Regions from separate parts of the Pseudarthrobacter sp. LMD1-1-1.1 genome, predicted to be linked through region 2. Evidence: riboswitches for the same ligand, from Rfam matches in the RefSeq annotation. Region 2 holds a riboswitch; the other holds the start of a gene.

Region 1 (7,839 bases), on a different contig from region 2:
CGTAATGCGCGTCCGAAGGTAGCTGAACAGGGGCCGAAGAGCGTAGTCCAGGACCATCTGGTGCCGGTCCGTTCCACCGGTGGCGCCCAGCAGGACGGCCTTGCCATCCAGCGACTTGGGATCCAGGACGTCGATGAAGGACTTGAAGAGGCCACTGTAGGAGGCGCTGAAGACCGGGGTCACGGCTATGATTCCGTCCGATGCCTCCACACCCGCGATGACGTCCGCCAGCCTCGGGGCGGCGTAGCCGGTGACGAAGTTGTTGGCGATGTCCACCGCAAGGTCGCGGAGCTCGACGACGTCCACGGCCACCTGATAGCCGCGTGCCTCAAGCTGCCTCGTGGCGGCCGCTGAAAGCTGGTCGGCCAGCAGCCGGCTCGATGAGGGGACGCCAAGTCCTGCGGAGAGGACGGTGATGCGGCGGGTTTCCATGGCATTCTCCTGGTGCTCGTTCAAATCATTATACATGCGTTTGCATCTATACCGTTGAACTGCCGCAGGTGGCGGAGTATTCCCGGAGGTTCTGCGGGACCCTGATCAGAGCAGGACGGTTCCCTGGATGCACGTGGTCGATTCGCCGCCCACCCAGATGTCCCCGCCCTCAGCGCTCACATGGATCCGCCCGGCCCGGCCCAGCACGGTCCCCTGCGAGGCCACATACTGCTCCGGCGCCCTGCCGGTTCCCATCAGCCATTGGGCTGCACCGGCATTGAAGCTGCCGGTGACGGGGTCCTCCGCCATCGCGTCACCGGGCAGGAACGTGCGCACCTCAAAGTCGGCGCCGGCGCCCGGAGCGTGCGGACCTATGACGCCGATCTTCAGGTCGCCCATGGCTGCGTGGTCCGGCTCCAGGGCCAACACCTGCCCGGCGGACTCCAGCAGGACACCGATCCTTTCCGGCCCGTTCACCAGCCAGCACGCGTCGACGATGTCGCCGGGGGCCACCCGCAGCGCCGCTGCCAGCTGCCGGCGGACGGACTCCTCCACGGGGCCGGATCGCGTCAGGGGCGGCGCGGCGAAAGCCAGCCTCCCGCCGTCGCGCTTGATCCGGACAAGCCCCGCCGCGCATTCCTGCACCACGCAGCCGTCGGACTTCGGCACCCCTCCGCTTTCCAGCCACGTATGGGCAGAGCCCAGAGTCGGGTGGCCCGCAAACGGGAACTCCTCGCTCCCGGTGAAAATCCTGACCCGGTAATCGGCGCGGGGATCCCGGGGAGGCAACAGGAAGGTGGTTTCCGAGAGGTTGGTCCAGTTGGCGAAATGCTGCATGGTCGCCGCGTCCAGGCCTTGGGCATCAAGCACGACGGCGAGCGGATTGCCACGGTAGGCCAGGCCGGCGAACACATCCACTTGGTGGAAGGGGCGGGGGCGGGGGTTCGGGTTCACCGGAGCAGGCTACCACCGCACAAACGAAAGACCCCCGCCGCCGGAGTCCGGCGACGGGGGTCGTGACGTGGAGTGGGGAAATTACTTTCCTGCCACCACGTCCAGTTCGATCACAGCGGCAACGTCAGCGTGGAGGCGGACGTTGGCCTGGTAGGAACCGACCGACTTGATGTGTGCGGGCAGTTCAACCTTGCGCTTGTCGATCTTGCCAAGGCCAGCGGCCTCAACAGCGTCGGCGACGTCGCCCTGCTTGACGGTGCCGAACAGGCGGCCGGACTCGCCGGCCTTGACGACCAGCTTGACCGGCTTGGCGGACAGTGCAGCGGCCTGCTTCTGAGCATCTTCCAGGGAAGCGTGCTCGCGGGCGGCGCGGGCAGCCTTGATGGACTCAACCTGCTTCTCGCCACCCTTCGACCAGGTCAGGGCGAAGTTGCGGGGCAGCAGGTAGTTACGTGCGTAACCGTCCTTGACCTCGACAACATCGCCGGCAGCACCGAGACCGGTGACTTCGTGGGTCAGAATGAGCTTTGCCATGTTAGTTAATCCCTTCCTTAGCCGCGGCCAGCGCCGGAGTAAGGCAGCAGAGCAACTTCGCGGGCGTTCTTGATTGCCTGGGCGATCTTGCGCTGTTCCTGCACCGTGACGCCAGTGACGCGACGGGCGCGGATCTTTCCGCGGTCGGAGATGAACTTGCGCAGCAATGCTACGTCCTTGTAGTCGATGACAGTGATGTCAGCGGCCTTCAAGGGGTTGGACTTTGGTTTGGGCTTACGGAGTTCAGCCTTAGCCATCGTGGAGCTCCTATTCTAGGGAGCCCGTGGATATTGATCCACGGGATGGTGGTGGTCCGACGGCGGCAGTGCCTTGGGTGCGTGGCGCACCCGGGCAGTCCCGGCGCCGGGCCGTTATTTGGGTTTTAGAAGGGAGGTTCGGAATCGGGGCCGTTGCCCCAGCCGCCTGCGTTGGAGACACCGGGCGTAGCCCAGGGATCGTCCTGTGCAGCCTGCTGGTTGCCGCCGCCCCAGCCTCCACCGGAGTTGCCGCCCTGGTTTCCACCAGAGTTGCCTCCTCCGAAGCCACCGCCGCTGTTGCCGCCGCCGAAGCCGCCGCCACCCTGTCCGCCGGAGCGCTGGGTGCGGTTGACCTTGGCATTGGCGTAGCGCAGGCTGGGGCCGATTTCGTCGACCTCAAGCTCGATAACGGTGCGCTTTTCGCCTTCTTTTGTTTCGTAGGAACGGCTCTTCAGGCGGCCGGTCACGATGACGCGCATGCCCTTGGTCAGGGATTCGGCGACGTTCTCGGCTGCTTCACGCCATACGGCAGCGCGGAGGAACAGGGTTTCCCCGTCCTTCCACTCGTTGGACTGGCGATCAAAGGTGCGGGGGGTGGAAGCGATGGTGAAGTTCGCTACTGCCGAACCTGACGGTGTGAACCGCAATTCCGGGTCATTGGTGAGGTTACCGATGACCGTAATGGTGGTCTCGCCTGCCATCTACTGCCTCCTTGTTCGATCCTGGGTGAAGAGTGCGTTTCCTGCGGGGTAAAGAATGAAGACGGTGCTGAATTACTCAGCAACAACCTTCTGCTCTTCGGGGCGGGTGATCTTGGTGCGCATGATGGTCTCGTTAAGAGACAGCTGGCGGTCAAGTTCCTTGGCGGTCTCCGGCTTGGCGGTGAAGTTCACCACGGCGTAGATACCTTCGGACTTCTTCTTGATGTCGTAAGCCAGACGGCGACGGCCCCAGATGTCAACCTTTTCGATGGTTCCACCATCGTTGGTGATGACGTTCAGGAACTTCTGAAGCGACGGCTCAACGGTACGCTCTTCGACCTCGGGGTCGATGATTACCATCAATTCGTAAGGACGCATATGTGAACCCACCTCCTTTGGGCTAAGCGGTTACGGCATTTCCGTAACAGGAGGTTCATTTGCGATTCCATGCAATGCCTTGCCGCCGGAACGGAGGCAGGACGCAGCACAGACTTCAATATCTTAGTGCATTTGGACCCGATAGGCGATTCGCGCTTGACCCAAGGCTAGCCCCGGTGGAGGTGGGCAGCAGCCGCAGGTTCAGCCATGTGGAAAACCCTGCCGTCACTGGCGCCCATACCAATGCACTTTGCCGACAGGGGAGCGCCACGCCAACGCAGTGAGGTCCGTTACCTAATTGTGATTCGCAGACCCTTTTCGTGTACGGTCGTCCGGGGGCCGCCCCCAGCCGGCTCCAGTCCCGGATGCCGCCCAACTCTGCCGCGTCCGTGATTATCACCAGATTCCAGGCAGAGGCGGGGGACCCAAGCGTCCCGGGCACGGCAACGCGCCTGCCCTTGGGGTGAAGCCGCAGCACGCGGCCGAATGCCCTCATTCGAACCCGACAGCTAACTCCGCAGGCGACGAGAGGTAGCATCCCCATGCCCGCACCCCGCAAAGGCAGCGCCAAACGAGCGCACCGTTATCAAAATGAGACAGATCACGCCCGGACATCCCCGGCCTTCAAGTCCGGTGCTCCGGCCCGGGCGCGCCGCCGCTGGCCCCTTGCCGCCGGTCTTGCCGCAGCACTCCTCGGAGCAGGTTCCCTTGGCCTGGGCCTGACCCACGGTGACGGAACCGCTGACGTGGCGCGGGTGGCGAGTGCAGAGGATGCCGGCAGCGCCGCACCCACCCAAACTCCGGACATTCCGGTCCCCGCTCCAACGCCAGTCCCGGCAGTCGAGGCCGCTCCTGCCGCCCCTCCTTCGCCGGCAGAGGCACCGGCACCTGCCCCCGCAGCAGTACCGGCACCCGCTGCCCCTGCCCCTCCCTCCGAAGCACCCATCGCTGTGGCGCCGGCGGCGGCACAGCTGGCCAGCACCGGGACGCCTGCGCCCGCCGGGGTCCCGGGGAACTGGACCATGACCTTCGCCGACGAGTTCAACGGGGCCGGACTGGACACCGCGAAGTGGTCCAGCTGCTGGTTCTCCCCCGGTTGCGGAACGATGAACAAGGTCTCCACCAGCCCGGCGAACGTCTCCGTGGCCAACGGGAACCTGGCCCTGGGGCTCAGCTCATCCACCTCCGGCGGACTGGTATCCACTAACCCGAAGGGCGGGGCGGGGACCGGCTTCCAGTTCACCACCGGCTACGTCGAGGCCAGGATCAAGTTCCCGGGCAACGCCAACGGCCTCTACAACTGGCCTGCCTTCTGGACCACCGGACAGTCGTGGCCGGCCACCGGCGAGAATGACATCGCCGAGGTCCTGCAGGCCAAAATGACCGTGAACTACCACTCCGGTTCCGGCTCCCACAACCAGGGCGGCGTGGGCGGCAACTGGGCCAACGAGTACCACACCTTTGGCCTGCACCGGATGGCAAATTCGTCGGACGTGTACTTCGACGGCGTCAAGGTCAAGTCCTACCCCACCGACGACGGAAATGCCCCGCAGTACATCGTGCTGAATGTCGGCGCCTCCTCCACGAACCCGGCCTACGGCGCGCCGTCCCAGATGATGGTGGACTACGTGCGCGCCTGGCAGTAGCAGCCCACGCACCCAGGTGAAAGGGCGACGGCGGGACCTCCCGCCGTCGCCCTTTTTTGGCTTCCCTCAAGGTTGCCTAAAGCAACCCTCCGGGGACGATGTGATCCAGTACACTCTTGCAATGAAGCTCCTGTACGTGACGGAAAGCGTGCCCAACCGGGATCCGGAACTGGGGGATGGAAGCTCGATGATCCCGTACGAAGTGATCCTGCACCTCCCCCCTGGCGTTGCCGTCACGCTGCTGACTTTCTCGGGTCCTGTTCCGGTTCCGGCAGAGATCAGGAACCGCTGCGATACCGTGTACGAACTGGCCCCGCGCGAAGAACTTTCGGCCTTTGCCCGCTCCATGGGCGGCCTCACCGGATTAGGAAAACACCGGCGGTCCACCCCGTCCGCCCGCGCCGCCGCGGCCCGGTTGTCCGCAAGCCGGGACGCCACCCTGATCCATGGCCCCCATGCCCTCTTCCTGTCCCACTGCGTCACCGGTCCCCTGGTGCTGCAGACAGTGGACCCTTGGTCCATCCGGGCCGGCATGGACACCGCCATCGCCCGTACCTTCCGGCCCGCCTACCGGCTGCGCGAACAATTGGCAGCCCGAGCTGAACGTCAGCTGCCGCCCCGGGCCAGGCTCCTGACCGTCGGATCCCAGGACGCAGCGGCCTGGTCCGCCACGCTGGGCAGGCCGGTCACGAGCATCCCCAACGGCACGGCGGTGGCCACCGGTCCCCGCCGGGAGCGGAAAGCCCCCGTGGTGTGCTTCGCGGGCAGCCTGAACTACGCGCCGAACGTGGACAGCGCCACGGTACTGGTCAACAGGATCGCGCCGCTGGTGTGGCGGGAGGTCCCGGACGCCCGCTTCGTCATCGCAGGGCGGCGCCCCACACCGGCGGTTCAGGCGCTGGCCGGACCCCGGGTGGATATCCTGGCCAACGTGCCTTCCATCCTGGATGTGTTCCAGGGCGCGGATGTGGCGGTTTTCCCGGACGAACACGGCGTGGGTATCCGGAACTCCGTACTGGAGGCCCTCGCCGCGGGGCTGCCCGTGGTGGCCACGCCGGTGGCGGCGAGGGAACTTCCCGCACATCCGCTGCTGGCCGTTCGGGACAGCCAGGACACCCTTGTCCGCGAGGTGGTGGAGCACCTCACCGCCCCCAAGCAACCGCCCGGGCCTTCCCACGGCGCTGCCGGAACGGCCGCCGCAGGCGCAGTCCGCACCTGGGACACCGTGGCAGGCGAATACCTGGCGGAAGTCCGTGCGGCCATGGCCGGTTCATCCCCGGCGGGGGAGCTTACCCGGACGAACAGGCAACCATGACGTACGCGCCGGGGGAACTGGAGCGGAAGGGAGTCCGGGGAGCCCTGTGGCAGGGGCTGGCCTTCGCCTCGGGCAGGGTGATCGTGCTGGTGACCACGGTGGTCCTGGCACGGCTGCTCTCACCTGAGGAATACGGCCTCGTCGCCTTGGCGCTGGTGCTGATGGCCTACGCCGAGACCATCGCCGATGCCGGGGTGGGTCAGGCGTTGGTCTACCTGCCCAAGACACCGGTCATCGCCAGGTCGGCGCTGCTGCTTTCCGTTGCCCTGGGCGCAGTGCTGGCCGTGGCGGCCCTGCTCGCTGCTGACGCGGTGGAGGACCTTCTTGGGCTGGACGGCGTGGCCCCGCTGGTGCAGGTCCTTGGCGTTTCGGTGCTTGCCACGGCCTGCGGTGCCGTCCCGGAAGCCATCATGCGCCGGGACCTGAAGTTCAGGCAGCTCACGGCGGCTCCTGTACTGCGCGCCGCAACCATGGGAACGGTGACCCTCTACCTGGCCTTCACCGGCCACGGCGCCTGGTCACTCGCCGTCGGAACGGCTGCCGGGTCGGTCGCCTATGCCGCCACCTGCTGGTTCCTGGTCCGCCGCGAGGCGCCCTGGCAAATCTGGCGCGTGAGCAAAAGCGCCATCGGGGAAAATGTCCGCTTCGGCGCCCCCGTCGCCGGCAGCACCATGCTTGCCCGGGCGATCTTCGACGTCGACTACCTGGTCATCGGCATTGTGCTGGGCGCACACGCCCTGGGTCTCTACACCCTCGCCTTCCGGCTGCCGGAGGCCCTGATCCTGAACGTGTTCTTTGTGCTGTCCACCGTCCTGTTTCCCCTGTACACACAGGTCCGGGGCGACCGGCAGCGGCTGCGGGACGGCTACCTGAAGAGTGTCACCGTGCAGGCGCTCTACGGCATCACGGCAGGTGTGGGCCTGGCCGTGGTGGCGCCCGTCCTGGTCCCGGTCCTTTTCGGGCAGCAATGGGAGGAGTCGGTGACCCCCCTGGTATTCCTGGCCCTGTACGCAGCCGCCCGCTCCTTGGGCGCCGGGGCCAATGACGTCTACAAGGCGATGGGCCGGCCCGGTCTTTCCATCTGGATCTCCGTGGTCCGCCTGGTGGTCCTCCTCCCGGCCCTGGTCTTTGCCACCCAGTGGGGCATCGTGGGGGTCGCCTGCGCCCAGATGGTGGTGGCCGTGGTCTTCGCGTTCGGCATGCAGGCAGTAGCCGCCAAGGTCATGGGGACAAGGATGCGCCGGATGATGCGGGCCGCCGCTCCGGGCCTGGTGTGCGGCGCCGCGGTGGGCCTGGTGGGCCTGGTCAACCTGGCACGGCATGCCCTGGGACCGGTCCCCACGCTGGCTGTCATGGTGGTGGCCGGAGTGGGCGCGGTGTACGCGGTGCTGCGGTTCGGCTACCGGGACCTGCACGACGAGATCCTGGGCCTTTTCCGGCGCAACCACGAAAACCCGGGAGCGGCGGAAAGCCGGACCTCCTAGCGGGTGGCCGCCCTACGCGGCTTCCACAACATGGCGCCACAACCAGAAGTCCCTGTCCGCCTGGAGGGCGGCCCGGACTTTCCCGTTTCCCTGCGTCGGATCAGCCTCCGCCTCCTGCGCCAGCCGGTCGGCGAGCGT
Region 2 (7,839 bases):
CTTCCCGCCCGCCGCCGGGCGGCAACACCGTCCAGGACCAGCACGAGCATCAGGATGAAGGCCACCGGCAGGCCGTAAAGCGCGGTGTAGGTGATCCAGGCGGGAGCTACCGAGCCGGCGAAGGCAAGCGCCATGACAGCTGCCACGGCTATCAGGGACAGGACGGCAACAACTGCTGCGAGGACCATCAACGGCCGCCGGTAGCGCGAGGGAGTCATGGACGCAACGCTACCGCGCCCGCAGCGGTGCGGGTAAAAGCCGGGGCCTTGCGCCTGCGGCGGAACAGTGCTGCCCAAAGCATCAATAGGCCATGCGGCAGGATAACCTTGAAGCATACAGACCAACACGGTTTCCGTTTGCCATACCCTGAACCCGCACAACAATGCGGATGCGGTGGCAGCCGGCCGTGTCTCATGACAGCAGAACGAAGAAGGTTGATTACGTGCCTACCGGCAAGGTCAAGTGGTATGACAAGGACAAGGGCTTTGGGTTCCTCGCGGGCGAAGACGGCCAGGAGGTTTTCCTGCCCAAGTCATCGTTGCCCGAGGGCGTCACGGAGCTGAAGGCCGGCACCCGGGTGGAGTTCGGCGTAGCTGACGGGCGCAAGGGCGCCCAGGCACTGGGCCTGCGGGTGCTGGACAAGACGCCGTCCATTGCCAAGGCCAAGCGTCCCAGCGCCAAGGACCTCGCCCCGCTGGTGCAGGACCTGGTGACCGTCCTCGACAACCTGTCCGGGACCCTGTCCAAGGGCAAGTACCCGGACGGCAACAAGGGCAAGGCCATTGCTGCCGCCCTGCGCAAGGTCGCCGACGAGCTGGACGTTTAGGCGCCCATGACTCCCGATTCTGAACAGCTGGGCACCCCAGTGCAGGAGCAGGCCGCCAAGACTCCGGCCAAGCGCAAGGCCGGGGTGCCCGTGTGGCGCACAGGCAAGCCGGACGCTTTCCTGGCCGCGGCGGTGGACACTGCCCGGACCGCGTTGGAGGGCATCACGCCGGCGGCCACCATTGGCCCGCACCTGGCGGCCAAGAGCGAGGGCGACCGGCTGGTCACGCACCTGTTCGAGTCGAGGCTGCCCGGCTACGCAGGGTGGCAGTGGTACGCGGTGCTGACCCGCAACTCGCGCTCCAAGGTGGTTACGGTCAATGAGCTGGGCCTGCTGCCGTCCGAGGATTCGATCCTCGCCCCCGAGTGGGTGCCCTGGGCCGAGCGCGTCCGCCCTGAGGACCAGCAGCAGGAGTCCGAAGCAGACGCCCCTGAAGCGAATGCCCCTGAAACGGACAGCCCTGAAGTTGACGCCCCTGCAGGGTATGGCCAGGAATCAGCGGAAGAGGCCCGGGATTCGACGGACGACGCCGGCACCCAGGCGGGAGCCTGACCGCACCTCCGCCGGGAAACCGGCCACCCCCTGGCCGGGGACAACGAAAAACGGCGCCGTCCGGGGAGAACCCGGGCGGCGCCGTCGTACGTTATGCATACGCGCAGGCCGTGCTTACTTCCGCAGCTCGCCCACCACGTAGTCGATGCTGGACAGCAGGGCCGAGACATCGTCCGGCTCGATGGCCACGAAGGTGGCGATGCGCAGCTGGTTGCGGCCCAGCTTCCGGTAGGGCTCCGTGTCCACGATGCCGTTGGCGCGCAGGACCTTGGCAACAGCTGCCGCATCAACCGATTCGTCGAAGTCGATGGTGGCGATGACGTTGGAGCGTTCCTCCGGGTTGGCCACGAACGGGGTGGCAAAGTCGGAGGCCTCGGCCCAGCTGTAGATGCGCCCTGCGGAGTCAGCGGTGCGCGCGGCGGCAAAGTCCAGGCCGCCGTTGGAGTTCAGCCACTGGACCTGGGCGTCCAGGGTGACCAGCGTGGACAGCGAGGGAGTGTTGTACGTCTGGTTCAAGCGGGAGTTGTCGATGGCGGTCTGGAGGTCCAGGAAATCCGGGATCCACCGGCCGCTGGCCTTGATCCGCGCGGCACGCTCGATGGCGGCGGGGGAGAACAGGCCAAGCCAGAGGCCGCCGTCGGAGGCGAAGTTCTTTTGCGGGGCGAAGTAGTAGACGTCGCTCTGGGCAACGTCCACGTCCAGGCCGCCGGCCGCCGAGGTGGCGTCCACCAGCACCAGCGATCCCTCGTCGGCCCCGGAGACGCGCGTGACCGGCGCCGCCACGCCGGTGGAGGTCTCATTCTGCGGCCAGGCATAGACGTCCACGCCGGCCTCGGCCTGCGCCGCCGGACGGGTGCCGGGCTCGGATTTGATGATCGAGGAGGACTCCAGGAAGGGCGCCTTGTTGGTGGCTGCGGCGAACTTTGACCCGAATTCACCGAAGGAGAGGTGCTGGGCCTTCTTCTCCACCAGGCCAAAGCTTGCGATGTCCCAGAACGCCGTGGAGCCGCCAACGCCGAGGACCACCTCATACCCCTCCGGGGCACGGAAGAACTGGCTCAGCCCGTCGCGGACGGATCCCACCAGGTTCTTGACCGGCGCCTGCCGGTGCGAGGTGCCGAGGATGGTCTTGGACGCTGCTGCCAGGGCATCAATCTGTTCCTGGCGGACCTTTGACGGGCCGGCGCCGAACCGCCCGTCCTTGGGCAGGAGGTCGGCGGGGATCGTGATGCTGGTGTCGCTCACAGGTGCTCCAATTCGGCGGGGACGAAAACTTTGGTCCGGACGGGCGGGTAAGGGGTGGCCGGCAGCGCTCGGTGGCTGCGCGGCAGGCCTGTTCCATTCTGCCTGAAGGGCAGTGGGTGCGGGAGCCGGAGGGGGCAAAGTCCAGACAATGAGACGGTCCTGTCCAGGCGTGGCTGCGCAGGAGCCAGCTATTCGGACAAAGTCAAAATAGGCTAAGCTAGCCCCGGACTACCTCGCGGGAACAGAGCGGTACGGTGGGACAACGCAAGGTACTGCGCTCGAGGAGCTGAGCTGGATGACGGATCTGATCGACACTACGGAGATGTACCTCAGGACCATCCTGGAGCTTGAGGAAGAAAACATCGTTGCCCTTCGGGCCCGTATCGCCGAGCGTCTGCGCCACTCCGGCCCCACGGTGTCCCAGACCATCGGCAGGATGGAACGCGACGGACTCGTCGTCGTTTCCGGAGACAGGCACCTGGAACTCACGGACACGGGCCGCAAGCGGGCCACCGAGGTCATGCGCAAGCACCGGCTGGCCGAACGACTGCTGGCTGACGTCATCGGTTTGGACTGGGCCTACGTGCACGACGAAGCCTGCCGCTGGGAACACGTCATGAGCGAGCGCGTTGAGCGGCGCATCTACGAGATGCTGGACCACCCCACCGAATCGCCCTACGGCAACCCGATCCCCGGCCTCGCCGCCCTGGGCGGACAGCCGGCCACCGGCTTTGCCGACACGGTCATCAGCCTGGTGGAGGCCATGAAGGGCTACGGCCCCGCCTCTGCCGTGACCATCAGCCGGCTGGCCGAACCCATCCAGGTGGAGCCCGAACTGCTGGCGCAGCTGGACGAAGGCGGGATCCGGCCCGGCGCCGCCGTTGCACTGGAACGCGTGGGAGATTACATCTCCGTGCGGGTGTCCGGAATCGAAGGGGCACTGGAGCTGCCGCCCGAGGTTGCCGCTCATGTTTTCGTCGCCGTCACCCAGCCCTGAGCCGCTCCTCATACCCCAGCGAAGCGCTTCCACGCAAAGATAACGGAATTGTTACCTAGGGTCTTAAGGCCCTATAGTGGAACCAATCGTTGATACTTAAGCGTTACCCGATCCGGAGCCGAGCTCTGCCAGCGGATCGGGTGCATGAGTCGTTACTGGCAGAGGCGGGGGAACCACAATTGGCAGCGGGGGACTGCCTTGGGGTGAAGTCCGTCAGCAGCAAGCCTCTCCAGTGAAGGATTCTTCCGGGAATACCCCTGTGCAGAAGCTTGCCCATGGCGGGCCGGGTCTTTGATCTCTCTGACCCGAATCCGACAGCTAACTCCGCAGGCTTTTCCAGAGAGGAACCCTTCTTGACCATGCAGACCTCCCGGGGCCGCCGCCGCGCGGCAGGCCCCCCTTCGGCACCGCGGGTTGTCGAAGATGTCGCAGCGGAGCGCCCCCGCGATCTGCATCGTGACGCGCGCCGCCGCCGGGGTCCGTTCCGGCAGGTGACGGAGTTTGCCGCCGCCAGCGGCATCGGCCAGAAAGCCGGAATCGCCCTGGCCGCCACCGGTCTGGTGCTGACGGTCACGGTGCCCGCCACCAGCCCCGTCATGGCCACCGATGCCGCCGGCAACGCGCCACTGGCAGCTTCCGCCGTCAGTCCGCAGCCCCAGATTTCCGCTGATATCGGCGCCCAGATCGACTTCAGCCGCTCGGCAGTGGTGACCCAGGCCGACCCCGACGGGAAGCTGAAGCAGCTCCTGAGCGCCCAGTCCGCCGGCTCCGTCACCCGGGCAGCCTCGGCCGGCACCCTGGCCGCACCGCTGGCATCCCTCACCACCGCGTCGCCCTTTGGCTACCGGGTGAGCCCCATCACCGGCGGCTCCGGAGACTTCCACCGCGGCCAGGACTTCGTGGCGCAGTGCGGAACGTCCGTCCTGGCGGCCGCAACCGGCACCGTGACCTTCGCAGGCTGGCACCAGTACGGCGGTGGGAACCGGGTGGTCATCGATCACGGCAATGGGCTGGAGACCACCTACAACCACCTGTCGTCGTTCAACGTCAAGGTCGGACAGACCGTCTCCCGCGGCGAGGTCGTGGCGCTCAGCGGCACCACGGGCGCCTCCACCGGCTGCCACCTGCACTTTGAGGTCCAGGTCAACGGCGAAGTGGTCGATCCCATGGGCTGGCTGTAACCGAATGAGTGTGCACTCTCAGATCGCAGTGACCTGCCGTGACCTGAATGTGACATTGAAACAAAACTGCTGTACCGTCTAACTCGCGTCAACTTTTCCGAAGTTGACGCTCTTGAGTGGATTGCCTAACTCTGCCACCGCTCAAGGTCCGTTCGCATTTCATCGTCTGGCAGGGGCGGGGGAACCAATTTTGGCCTTCATTTCCTGAAGGCCTTGGGGTTAAGTCATGAGCTTCCCAGGAAGCAGAGTGGCCGGGTGACTCCCATCCGAATCCGACAGCTCACCTCGCAGGCATTGGGAGAGGCTACCTTCGTGTCTTCACGCCATCATTCTGCGCGCCACCGTGCGCAAACGGTTCGCACCAACCCCCTGGACGCCGTGTCCAAGGCCGTCAGTGCAAATGCCGGGACCGTAGGCCGCCAGGCTGCCGTTGTGGCAGCCGCATCGGGCCTTATCCTGAGCATGGGCCTGCCCGCCACCGCAGCTGACACCACCGCCGGTGTCTCCGCATCCACCGAGTCCGGTTCGGCCCAAACGGCCCTCGCCGTCACCGCCGCCCCCACGGCTACGGTTTCCTTCGAGCGTCCCGCCGTCAAGACCACCGCAGCTCCAAAGGTGGAAGCGGTGCGTCCCCAGTCCACCGCACCGGCCGTGCGCGACGCCGCTGCCACTGCAGGCCAGGACGCTGCCCCTGCCGCCAAGGCTGCCGAGACTGTCTCCGCCGCAACCTCCGGTATTGCAGCAATCGCCTACACCGGCATTGGCCACTCCTACGTCTGGGGCGGCACCAGCCCCGTCACCGGCTGGGACTGCTCCGGGTTCGTCCAGTGGGTCTACGCCCAGGCCGGCATCAGCATCCCCCGCACCAACGCGTGGAACATCATGACCCCCACCTCCACCCCGCAGCCGGGCGACCTTGTGGTCCAGAACGGTGGCGCGCACGTGGGCATCTACGTCGGCAACGGCATGATGGTCAGCGCACTCAACCCTTCCCAGGGCACGCTGCTCCACTCGCCTGCAGCCACCGGTACCTCGTCGTACTACCACCTCAACAAGTAGTTCTTGGGCTTCACGCTCCAAGGGCTATTTCTTTGCCCAAAGCTTTTTCGCTAGAAACCACATCCCCGTTCGGGATGCGCCGGCGTACCCCCAAGATGCCGGCGCATCCAGCTTCCCTTTGCCTGCCTACACGCGGTTCGAAGGAAAAACGAAAGAGAGAACTGATGACGACTCGTGCTACCGCACGGCACCGCGCCGAGGTCACCAAAACCAACTCGATCGCTGTCATTGCCAAAGCTGTCAGCGACAATGCCGGTGGCATGGGCCGCCAGGCTGCTGTCATCGCTGCTGCTTCCGGCCTGGTCCTGACCAGCGGCATTGCAGCCAACGCCGCCGACACCAACGTCAAGCGCGATTCCGCTCCCGCATCCCAGATGGAAGTTGAATCCGTCGTCGACGCCCCGATCTCCGCGGCTTCCACCATTGCCATCAGCTACGAGAAGCCTGCCGTTACCACCACGCCGGCTCCCGTCGCCGAGCCTGAGCCCGAGGTTCAGGTACAGGAAGCTGCACCTGCCGCCCAGCCGGCTGCTCCCAAGGTCACCGCCAAGGTTGCGACGGCTGCCGCTCCGGCCGCCCCTGCAGCCCAGGCTTCGGCCAGCGGCAAGGGTGCTGCCATCCTGTCCGCAGCCTACGCACAGCTCGGTGTCATGCAGGACTGCACCATGCTGGTGACCAACTCCCTGGCCGCCGTGGGCATCCACTTCCACGACTGGCCGGCCGGTTACCTGTCCCTGGGCCGCACCGTTAGTGCAGCCGAAGCGCAGCCGGGCGACCTTATCTACTACGCCAACGGCGGCTCGGGCATGGCCCACATCGCTGTGTACGCCGGCAACGGCATGGCCGTCCACGGTGGCTACAACGGAAACCAGACCGTGGTCTTCAGCGCGAACGTGGGTTCCGGCCCCGTCTTCATCCGCGTCAACTAATCATTCCAGTGGCTGCCTGATCCAGCGCCGGCCGCGAATTGGGCAAGGGACCCCCGCCACCAGGCGGGGGTCCCTTGCGTCTTAATGGGCTTCTCCAGTGGAGCCCTTGCCTTGCCCGTCTTCGCGCCCGGTTGGGCTCCTGGGCGGCGATTACCTGATTCTGCAATTCTTTGTTTACTCTTGTGATGTCGATCCATAGCCCGGACATGCCGAGGGCAGCCGGCCCTCGTGCCCCTGACGGGTGCGGCCGTGAAGAGGTAAGTGCATGCGCACTCTCGTTCTGAATGCTGGATATGAACCGCTGGCGGTTATCACTTTCCGCCGGGCGCTGGTGCTTGTGCTCACGGGCAAGGCAAGCGTGGTGGCCGAAGGGGATGACCCGGTGGTAGGGCCCACTGACGTCCTGGGCCGCCCGTCCGTGATCCTCCTCAACCGCTACATCCGGCCCCGGTACAACCACTCGACGGCAGTCAGCCGCAGGGGTGTGCTCCGGCGCGACGGACATAAATGTGCCTACTGCGGCAAGGCGGCGCACACAATCGACCACGTTCACCCGAAGTCCCGGGGCGGTGCCGATACATGGGAGAACCTTGTGGCCGCCTGCCTGCGGTGCAACAACGTCAAGGGCGACCACACTCCCGCGGAAATGGGCTGGACCCTTCGGTTCGTGCCCGAGCCGCCGCACGGAACGATCTGGCAGATCAAGGAACTGGAGAAGCCGACGCCGGCGTGGGATCCGTTCCTGCTCCCGGAGCGCGCCGCCTGACGCCCTCGCGCTGCCCGGCAGCGCCGCCTGACGCCTCGCGCTGCCCGGCAGCGCCGCTGATCGCTAGGCTGGGGGAGTGCAAGAGAGCATGTTGGTTTTCGATGCCCTGATCCTGGCCGGGGGACGGTCGTCCCGGCTGGGCGGGGTACCCAAGCAGTCCTTGGTCTTCCAGGGCCAGACCCTCCTCGAGCGTGCCGTGGCCGCGGCAGCCGGCGCCCGCCGCACCGTGGTGGTCGGTGATGCGGGATCCCTGCCGGGGGAGTCCGGGGCTGCGGGTCTTCCGG

The links. A riboswitch is a leader RNA that binds a small molecule or an ion and turns the genes downstream of it on or off. The one in region 2 is predicted to bind cyclic di-AMP.
Region 1: linked by a shared signal. The riboswitch ahead of MRBLMD1_RS06395 (glycoside hydrolase family 16 protein) and the one ahead of MRBLMD1_RS21345 (M23 family metallopeptidase) in region 2 are both predicted to bind cyclic di-AMP.

The regions. Positions count from the first base shown of each region.
Region 1 is NZ_JBEGHP010000012.1:173,163-181,001, forward strand. Features, by position in the region: gene MRBLMD1_RS06365 (FMN reductase) at 1-432, opposite strand, end outside; gene MRBLMD1_RS06370 (PhzF family phenazine biosynthesis protein) at 538-1,386, opposite strand; gene rplI (50S ribosomal protein L9) at 1,468-1,920, opposite strand; gene rpsR (30S ribosomal protein S18) at 1,938-2,177, opposite strand; gene MRBLMD1_RS06385 (single-stranded DNA-binding protein) at 2,303-2,878, opposite strand; gene rpsF (30S ribosomal protein S6) at 2,951-3,256, opposite strand; cyclic di-AMP (ydaO/yuaA leader) riboswitch at 3,644-3,795, shown strand; gene MRBLMD1_RS06395 (glycoside hydrolase family 16 protein) at 3,799-4,902, shown strand; gene MRBLMD1_RS06400 (glycosyltransferase) at 5,024-6,217, shown strand; gene MRBLMD1_RS06405 (oligosaccharide flippase family protein) at 6,214-7,701, shown strand; gene MRBLMD1_RS06410 (aminoglycoside phosphotransferase family protein) at 7,714-7,839, opposite strand, start outside.
Region 2 is NZ_JBEGHP010000027.1:59,891-67,729, forward strand. Features, by position in the region: gene MRBLMD1_RS21320 (hypothetical protein) at 1-218, opposite strand, end outside; gene MRBLMD1_RS21325 (cold-shock protein) at 443-826, shown strand; gene MRBLMD1_RS21330 (DUF3027 domain-containing protein) at 833-1,378, shown strand; gene serC (phosphoserine transaminase) at 1,493-2,623, opposite strand; gene MRBLMD1_RS21340 (metal-dependent transcriptional regulator) at 2,919-3,620, shown strand; cyclic di-AMP (ydaO/yuaA leader) riboswitch at 3,758-3,969, shown strand; gene MRBLMD1_RS21345 (M23 family metallopeptidase) at 3,980-4,801, shown strand; cyclic di-AMP (ydaO/yuaA leader) riboswitch at 4,930-5,109, shown strand; gene MRBLMD1_RS21350 (C40 family peptidase) at 5,180-5,860, shown strand; gene MRBLMD1_RS21355 (NlpC/P60 family protein) at 6,025-6,789, shown strand; gene MRBLMD1_RS21360 (HNH endonuclease) at 7,055-7,555, shown strand; gene mobA (molybdenum cofactor guanylyltransferase) at 7,632-7,839, shown strand, end outside.